Regions from separate parts of the Variovorax sp. LjRoot84 genome, predicted to be linked through region 1. Evidence: riboswitches for the same ligand, from Rfam matches in the RefSeq annotation. Region 1 holds a riboswitch; the other holds the start of a gene.

Region 1 (4,693 bases):
CCGTCCCGGCTGACGGCATGCACGACCGTTTCGAGGGAGGCATGCGCCGTGTCGGCCGCGCCGGGCAGCAGCGTTTCGATGCGGCGCAGGATGGCGTCGACGCGGTCCGAATCGGGCTCGCTCTCTTCGTCGAAGCTGGCGCGTACCGTGGCGGAGACCCGCAGGCAGTCGCTGCCCGGCGTTTCGATGCGCCGGATGCCCAGCTTGCCCTGCCGGTCGCGCAGCGCGACGCGCGGTGCGCGAGTCGCGTCCTTGAGAGGGATCGTGACGATGTATTCGCGCAGGAAGCGAAAAGGCATGGCGATCTTCAGCTTTTCGGCGTGCATCGCGCTGGAGATGCCGAGCGCCAGCACATAGGCCTGGCCGCGCAGGACGACGGGCTGGCCATCGGCATCGAGCAGCTCGACATGGTCGATGCGGCCTGCGCGCTCCTCCAGGGAGATCACCGTGTGCTGGGTCAGGAAGCGCACGCCGGCCGCGCGGCACAGGAACACCATGCTGGCCGCGAACTGGGCCGGGTCGCGCGCCGCCGGATCGTCGAGCGAATAGGCTGCGCCGGCGAGCTCGCCGCGCAGGGCCTGCAGGGCCGGCTCGATGCGCAGCGCCTCTTCGGCGGAGACCAGGCGCTCCTCGCATCCCAGATCTTTCCAATGAGAGGCGCGCGCCAGCCGGGCGTTGAAGGCGTCGGCATCGGTGTAGATGCTCAGCAGGCCCGGGTTGCGCTGGCCCGGGGGCACGCCGACTTCGTCGCGCAACGAACGCACGATGTCGCGGCTGTAGGCGCCCAGGCGGACGAGGTGTTCGATCGGCTTGGATTTCGGCGCCTCGCCGATGGCGCGATCGAGCAGCTTCGCGAAGCGTCGCCGCAGGCGCACGTACAGCCCCACCCATTTCGCGCGGGCGGCACGGCGAGTGGCGGATTGCCGAAGAAGCTGGTCGGCCGCGGCCGTGACGACCGTGTCGACGCGCCCGCGCGCCTTGGCGGCCGGCGTGGCATGCCTGTCGACCACCGTCACTTCGTGGCCCAGCTGTTGAAGGTAATAGGCCGATGTCACGCCGAGCAAGCCGGCGCCGAGTACAACCACGCGCATGTCCAGATCCTTTTGGGATGGCATGAACGGCGGGTTTGGGCGCTCACTGTGCGGAGCTGCCGTAACCCGGGGTTCAGATGCCGCTCCCCCTGTCCTTGGTACCTGAGAGATTCATCCGCTGCGACCTGCAACGGACTTGCTCCTTCGGCGCATCACCTGGCGTGATGACTCTCCAGACGGCAATTGACTAAATGAGCAGTGATTCGAACCGATGCGAGGTTCACCTGAGCGTTCATGGGAGTTTGCGCCAACGGTGGGATGTCGATGCATCCGCTTTTCTGCGGTAAGAATCTTAGCTTAGAAACCGGTTTCCTGGCCGTCACGCGCGGCGCAGGCGGGTGAACAGCTCGAACTCCCAATTGCGCATGCCCAGCAGCAGCGTGTAGCCCTCGCGCTCCTTGGGCGAGAGCTTCTGGTCGGTCTGGTGTTGCTGGGCGAAATCCTGGGCCACGCGCTGCAGCCGGTCCAGAAAGGCCGGCGCCAGCGAGCGGCTGATCGAGCCGTGAACCAGCAGCAGGCCTTCGGCCGGCCCGTCGAAGCCGCCTCGGTAGTAGTCGAGCACCACGTTCTCGCGGAAGAAGTCCATCACCGGCCCGTGCGGGCGCCAGCGGAAGGTCTTGGCGAGTTTCAGGCGGTAGCGGTTCAGCGGCCGGAGCTCGATGATGCCGATGCGGTCGAGTTGCGCGAGGTAGCCGATGCATTCGGCCTCGCTGATCCGGTAGGCGGTCACGATCTGCTCCAGCGTCCACTGGCTCAGGACGCAGATGGCCAGGAGCAGCAGCTTCTTGTCCTTGACCACGGCCTTTTCCTGCTCGAGCGTCAATTCCTTGAGCAGCGGCTGCGCATCGGCCACGCGGCGGGCGAGTTCGGCGAAGTCGATCTTGAGTGCACGGCAGATCGCATCGACCCGCGTGAGCGGCATGTCGCCCTTGGCGAGCATGCGCTTGACGCTGGATTCGGCCATGTCGAGCGACTTGGCGAGATCCGCATAGGTCATGCGGGCGGTTTTGAGCTCGTTCTTGAGAGCCTGCACAAGGTCGACGGTGGTGCTCATGGCGGGAGTATTGGGATTTGATACCTGAGGTCGTGAAAAAGTACTCCGTATCGATTCTCGATGCTCCCGGAGCGGTTGACAACCTACATTCCGCCGCACACACATCACCCGGAGCCCGCCATGCCTCTGCCTTCTCTGACCCGCCGCGAACTTGGCCTCTTGTCCCTCTTCGTCCTGCTCCTGCTGCTTGCGATCGCCGGCCCGGCCCTGCCGGCGCCCGGCCTGGGCGGCGCGCCTTTCGCCGACGACCGCGGTTGGCACGGCGTGCCCTATGCGATGGACGTGCTGAGCAACCTGCCTTTCGCGGTGATCGGCGTCTGGGGGCTGCGCTGGTTGCGCTGGCTGGAACGGGCGCACGAGGAGGCGCAGGACGCCGCGCCGCTGCCCCAGGCCATGGCCCAGCCGCCGGTCAACACGCTCGACTGCGCCTGGATGTTCTTCGCGGGCCTGATCCTCATCGCCGCCGGCTCGGCCTTTTACCACCTGCAGCCCGACGGGCTGCGGCTGGCAGCGGACCGCGCCGGCATGGCGGTGGCCTTCGCCGGCCTGATCGGCTGTGCCGTCTGCGAGCGAGTCAGCGCCCGCGCCGGCTGGCCGGCCGCCTGGTTCACGCTGACCGGCGGGCTGCTGGCGGTGGCCGTCCACCAGGTGAGCGGCAACGTGCTGCCGTGGGCGCTGGTCCAGTTCGGCGGCATGGCGCTGGTGCTCGCGCTGGCACTTGCCAAGCCCCTGGACGGCGCCATCGGCCTCAGGCTCGGCTGGGTGATCTTCTTCTACGCGCTGGCCAAGTTGCTCGAGCTGTCGGACCATGCCATTTACGAAGCGACGCATCATCTGATGTCGGGCCACAGCCTCAAGCACCTGGTCGCGGCGCTGGCGGCGCTGCCGGTGCTGCATGCGTTGCAGTCCATGGGGCGGCAGACGCTGCGGCACAATCCGGGCGCGGCCGCGGTGACGGCCTGAGGAACCCGCCAGGGAATTCGCATGACAGCACCGGTCGACGCCTCCATTGCCATCGCGCCCGAAGCGCATGCGCACGCCAATCAATTCGCCTTGCTCGGGCAGCGGAGGTTCGGCCCGTTCTTCTGGACCCAGTTCGCTGGCGCGGCGAACGACAACCTCTTCAAGTTCGCATTCACCGTGATGGTGACCTACCAACTGCAGCTGGGCTGGATGCCGCCGGCCATGGCGGGATTGGCCATCGGCGCACTCTTCATCCTGCCCTTCCTGCTGTTCTCGGCGACCGCGGGGCAGCTCACCGACAAGTACGACAAGACGAAGATGATCCGCTTCGTCAAGAATCTCGAGATCGCGATCATGGCGGTGGCGGCGTGGGGTTTCATGCGTGCGGACGCCGTGATCCTGCTGGGCTGCGTGTTCCTGATGGGGCTGCATTCCACGCTGTTCGGTCCGGTCAAGTTCGCCTACCTGCCGCAGGTGCTTGATGCGCGGGAGCTCACCGGCGGCAACGGCATGGTCGAGATGGGGACCTTCGTCGCCATCCTGCTGGGACAGGTGGCCGGGGGCCTTCTCGTGGCATTGCCGCAGGTCGGCCACACCACGGTGGCGGTGGCTTGCGTGCTGTTGGCGCTCGCGGGGCGCGCGGTGGCGCAGGCGATTCCACCCGCGCCGGCCACCGATCCGGGCCTCGTGATCAACTGGAATCCGTTCAGCGAAACCTGGCGCAATCTCAAGCTGGCGCACGGCAACCTGGTCGTGTTCCGTTCGCTCCTGGGCATCTCGTGGATGTGGTTCTTCGGCGCCGTGTTCCTGAGCCAGTTCCCGAGCTTCGCGAAGGAGGTGCTGCACGGCAACGAGCAGGTCGCCTCCCTGCTGCTGGTGGTGTTCTCGGTCGGCATCGGCATCGGCTCGCTGCTGTGCGAAACCCTGAGCCGCCGCCAGGTGGAGATCGGCCTGGTGCCGCTGGGCGCGATCGGCATGAGCGTGTTCGCCATCGATCTCTACTTCGCCTCGCGCGCGCTGCCGCCCGCGGCGGAGATGGGGCTCGGTGCCTTCATGGCCCAGGCCGTCCATTGGCGCGTGATGGCCGACCTCGGCCTGCTGTCGCTCTTCGCGGGGCTCTACAGCGTGCCGATGTACGCGCTGATCCAGCTGCGCAGCCAGCCCACGCACCGGGCTCGGATCATCGCGGCCAACAACATCCTCAATGCCCTGTTCATGATCGGCAGCGCGGTCATCGCCGGCGCGCTGCTCAAGGCCGGCTTCACGATCCCGCAGATCTTCTTGTTTACCGGCATCGCCAATGCGGTGGTGGCCTTCTACATCTTCATGCTGGTGCCGGAGTACCTGCTGCGCTTCGTGGCCTGGGTGCTGTCGCGCATCGTCTACCGCTTCGACGTCAAGGGCGAGGAGCACATTCCGGCCGAGGGCGCTGCCGTGCTGGTCTGCAACCACGTGAGCTTCATCGATGCGGTGCTGCTGATGGCCGCGAGCCCGCGGCCGATCCGCTTCATCATGGACCACCGCATCTTCCGCGTGCCGGTGCTCGGCTGGCTGTTCCGGTTGGCCAAGGCCATTCCGATCGCGC
Region 2 (4,693 bases), 1.6 Mb from region 1:
GCTCGTCGAAGCGCGGCATCGGCGTGCCGGCAGGCACGAACAGGGCCCACAGCGTCTCGATGTCGGCGCGGGTGGTGGTCTCGTCGAGCGAAATGCCCAGGTGGTTCTGCAGGCGCTGGCGCAAATTGATGCTTGCCGCCTGCGCGCGCTCCTGGATTTTCGGCGTGTCCTCGCCGGTCTTGACGGTGAGCGAGTCGAAGGAGGTCTCATTGGCCAGCTCGCGGCCCATCTGTTCGAGGCCCTGCGCCAGCACCGCGGTGAGCGCAGCCACGCGCTGCGCGATGCGCGTCAGGCCTTCGGGCCCGTGGTAGACCGCGTACATGCTCGCGACCACCGCCGGCAGCACCTGCGCCGTGCAGATGTTGGAAGTGGCCTTCTCGCGCCGGATGTGCTGCTCGCGCGTCTGCAGCGCGAGCCGGTAGGCCGGCTGGCCTTGGGTGTCCACGCTCACGCCCACCAGGCGGCCGGGCAGCGAGCGCTTGAACTCGTCGCGGCAGGCCAGATAGGCCGCGTGCGGGCCGCCGTTGCACATCGGCATGCCGAAGCGCTGCGTGGTGCCGCAGACGATGTCGGCATCCCATTCGCCGGGCGGCGCCAGCAGCGTGAGCGCCAGCAGGTCGGCCGCCACGCAGAAGGCGGCGTCGCACGCATGGGCGTGGCCGGCGAGCGGGCGCAGGTCGTGCACGTGGCCGGTGGTCGAGGGGTACTGTGCGAGTGCGCCGAAGAAATCGCCGCTGGCCATCAGGTGCGGCAGGGTCTCCGACACGGTGCTGACCTTGACCTCGATGCCGAGCGGCGCCGCGCGCGTTCTGATGACCTCGATGGTCTGCGGATGGCAGTCGCCCGAGACCAGGAACACGTTGCTCTTGCTCTTGACGCTGCGCTTGGCGAGCGTCATCGCCTCGGCCGCTGCCGTGGCCTCGTCGAGCATCGAGGCATTGGCGATGGCCATGCCGGTGAGGTCGCACACCATGGTCTGGAAGTTGACCAGTGCCTCCATGCGGCCCTGCGAAATCTCGGCCTGGTAGGGCGTGTAGGCGGTGTACCAGGCCGGGTTTTCGAGCACGTTGCGCAGGATCACGCCGGGCGTGTGGGTGCCGTAGTAGCCCTGGCCGATGAAGTTCTTCGCCACCTTGTTCTTCGCCGCAATGGCCTTCAGCTCGGCCAGCGCGTCGGCCTCCGTCACCGAGGCGGGCAGGCGCATCGGCTTCGTGCGGCGGATGGCCGGCGGCACGATGCCGTCGATCAGCTCGGCGCGGGTGGTCGAGCCGACGGCGGCGAGCATGCGCGCTTCGTCATCGGCCTCGATGCCGATATGGCGGGCGATGAATTCCTCGGCGTTCTCGAGTTCGCTGAGGGAGGGCAGGGAAGACTTCGGCATTGGCGTGTTCGGTTCAGTTTTCGTCGGCGAACTTTTGATAGGTGGTGGCGTCGAGCAGTGCATCGAGCTGCGAGGCGTCGCTGATCTTCATCTTGAAGAACCAGCCGCCCGCTTCGGGCGCGCTGTTGGCCAGCGAAGGGTCGGCGCGCAGCGCCTCGTTGACTTCGGTGATCTCGCCCGTGATGGGCATGAACACGTCGGCCGCCGCCTTGACCGACTCGACCACGCCGGCGACATCGCCCTGGCTGTAGCTCTTGCCGACTTCCGGCAGGTCGACGAAGACCACGTCGCCCAGCGCATCCTGCGCATGAACGGTGATGCCGACGGTGGCGACGCCGTCGCCGACCGCCTGGACCCACTCGTGGTCCCTGGTGTACTTGATGCTCATGAAAGGCTCCTTGAAGAAAAGAATTCAACCGCGGTAGTAGTGCTGCGGCACGAAGGGCATGGTGCTCACCTCCATCGGCACCGGCTTGCCGCGCACGATGGCCTGGATGCGGGTGCCGGGCTCGGCATAGGCGAGCGCGACGTACGCCATCGCGACTGGCCGGTCGACCGTGGGGCCGAGCAGGCCGCTGGTCACCTGGCCGATGGGCGCGCCCTCGAAGGATTCGAGCAGCGTGCCATCGCGCACCGGCACGCGCTCCAGCGCCACCAGGCCGACGCGCTTGCGCTTGAGCGTGTGGTGGTCCAGGTGGCCTGCGACGCCATTGGCCGCCGTGAGTTGCGCCAGCACCTTGGCCGCGCCCGGAAAGCCGCCTTCGCGCGCACCGCCGGTGCGCCGCACCTTCTGGATCGCCCAATTGAGCGAGGCTTCGACCGGCGTGGTGGTCTCGTCGATGTCGTTGCCGTAGAGGCACAGGCCCGCTTCGAGCCGCAGCGAATTGCGCGCACCCAGGCCGACGGGCTTGACCTCGGGCTGGGCGAGCAGCAGCCGCGCGAGCGCTTCGGCATCCTTGGCGGCCACCGAGATCTCGAAACCGTCCTCGCCCGTGTAGCCGCTGCGCGTGGCAAAGGCCGCGATGCCGCCGATCTGCACCGCGCCGCCGGTCATGAAGACGAAGCGCTCGATGCCGGGCGCGAGCCGGGCCAGCGCGGTCACGGCCTGCGGGCCCTGCAGCGCCAGCAGGGCGTGGTCGGGCATCGGCAGCACCTGGCAGCGCGCGCCGATCCTGGCCTGGATGTGCGCGATGTCGGCCACCTTGCAGGCGCCATTGACGATCACGAACAGCGAGTCGTGGCCTTCGTTGAAGAACATCAGGTCGTCGAGGATGCCGCCTTCGTCGTTCAAGAGCAGGCCGTAGCGCTGCTTGCCCGGCGCCAGGCCGATCACGTCGACCGGCATCAGGCTCTCGAACGCGGCGGCGGCATCGGGTCCAGCCAGGCGCAGCTGGCCCATGTGGGAGATGTCGAACAGGCCGGCGGCCTCGCGCGTGTGCTTGTGCTCGGCCATCAGGCCGGCGGGGTACTGCACCGGCATCACATAGCCCGCGAAGGGCACCATGCGGGCGCCGAGCTCCAGGTGCAGGTCGTAGAGCGGGGTCTTTTGCAGATCGTCGGATGCGGAGGCCAAGGCACTCTCCAAAGGGGCAGTCCAGATCCATGACATTCTTGCCATGGGCCACCCCTGCTGTCCGCTTTACCTGAGAGATTCGCCCCACGATCGGGGTTTGCTCCTTCGGTGGACGGCACTGCGAACAAAAAACGCGATGCGCCGCCTCTCTCCAGCAAGGAAACGCCCGGAAAATGGGGCGCTTCGTCAGTCCTTTTGCCTGAGCGTTCGGGCCCGTTTTTCGAGGGGACCTGCGCCTTCGGCGGCCCCGCGCTGCGAGGCTCTCTCCTGACCTGCCCGAGTGTAAGGGATGAGCCCGGTCCTGGCCGCTCAGGAGCGCTCCAGGCGCAGCCGCCTGAGCAGAAACTTCTCCCACAGCTTGTCGGCGACGAGCTGCAGGGAGCTGCGAATGTGCGCTCTGGCATTGCGCGCGTCGTAGGGCGAGCGGATGTCGGCGCCCAGCTGCCGGGCGCGCACGCTGAGCATGCTCTCCGAGAGAACGCAGCGCGCCTTCATGCGCAGGTCGTCGAAGTTCTCCGGCGAGAGCGCTCTGGCCTTGTGCCATTCGTGGGACCACTTGAATCTGCGCTGCCTGGACGGATCGCTCTCGTCCTTGATCAGCCAGGCTGACACGAATTCGACATAGGCCTCGTCGACGCTGTCGCGAAACAGACGGTGCTCGGGTTCGAAGCGGTCGTAGACCAGCGAATCCAGGAATTCGTTGCCCGGCGAAAGCGCACCGAGCTGGCGGCGCAGGTTGCCGTTCATCGCGAAGCAGTAGGTCGAAACCCATTCGAGCAGGGGACCGAGCGGCGTCATCGTCGAGCGCGGAAAATCGTTGATCTCGCCGAAGAGCCACGGGCCCGGGTGCAGCCCCAGCCTCTTGATTTCACCGCCGAAGCCGGCCACCCTGCGTTCGCTCCATCCGTGGTTTCGCGCGACGGTGTCGTTCGAAAAGATCCACACGTCGGGCTCGCCGCTGCGGGCAAGAATGGCTGCGACTCCTTGGTCCCACCCAGTGAATTCGCGGTTGGAGTTGTCGCCTGCGATGACGAAGCCCTCCTCGAATTCCGCATTGCGCAATGCTTCGCCTCCGGTGGACCTGGCGTTGTCGACGATCGCGAGAACGACACGATCGCTCTCGCCGGCCAACTGCCTTCGCAGCTTGGTCAGCACCTGGACCGAATGATCACGATGCTGACTCCCGTACTCCAGATGAACAAAACCGTAGTTCGTCATGCCTGTTGACAGAAAAAAGAAGGGAGGGTTGGGGCGCCGGATGGGCGCGACGCGACGAGTATCCCTCCTCGTCTTGTCAGCGGAGACGCCGAGTTTGCCCGGATGCGGCCATGGCGGCCGTCGGGGCCGGTTTCAATGCACGAGCTGGGGCGGCAGCAGCTTGTCGATGCGTTCGCGGATCGACGTGGCGCGCTCGGCACCCGCGAGCTTCTCGATCTCGCCGAGCATGGCGGATGCGGCGGCCAGCATCGACTCCCGGTCGCGCGCTTCGCGCAGCAGCTCGCGGAACTGCCCGGCCAGGATCGGATCGCGCCTGACGAACATGCGCTCGCACAGGTCGAACAGGAACATCCGCGTGGTGGCGAGCGAACGCTTGCCGTCGAAGACATCCGCCGCGACCGGCGGCTCGGGGCTCGCGTCGGACGCCGGAGCTGCCTGCACCGGCGGCGCCACGGCGGGCGTAGCGGGTTGCGAACGATGCAGATAGCCCTCCTGCACCAGGTGCAGCGCCACGCGGCCGG

What was found. A riboswitch is a leader RNA that binds a small molecule or an ion and turns the genes downstream of it on or off. The one in region 1 is predicted to bind glycine.
Region 2: another riboswitch for glycine. It lies ahead of gcvT (glycine cleavage system aminomethyltransferase GcvT); the one in region 1 lies ahead of ACSQ9I_RS03195 (FAD-dependent oxidoreductase).

The regions. Positions count from the first base shown of each region.
Region 1 is NZ_CAXUTE020000001.1:614,165-618,857, forward strand. It holds gene ACSQ9I_RS03195 (FAD-dependent oxidoreductase) at 1-1,091, opposite strand, end outside; glycine riboswitch at 1,171-1,277, opposite strand; gene ACSQ9I_RS03200 (helix-turn-helix domain-containing protein) at 1,411-2,145, opposite strand; gene ACSQ9I_RS03205 (hypothetical protein) at 2,266-3,108, shown strand; gene ACSQ9I_RS03210 (MFS transporter) at 3,130-4,693, shown strand, end outside.
Region 2 is NZ_CAXUTE020000001.1:2,259,564-2,264,256, forward strand. It holds gene gcvP (aminomethyl-transferring glycine dehydrogenase) at 1-1,381, opposite strand, end outside; gene gcvH (glycine cleavage system protein GcvH) at 1,395-1,769, opposite strand; gene gcvT (glycine cleavage system aminomethyltransferase GcvT) at 1,794-2,990, opposite strand; glycine riboswitch at 3,002-3,119, opposite strand; glycine riboswitch at 3,140-3,226, opposite strand; gene ACSQ9I_RS11665 (hypothetical protein) at 3,264-4,172, opposite strand; gene ACSQ9I_RS11670 (hypothetical protein) at 4,305-4,693, opposite strand, start outside.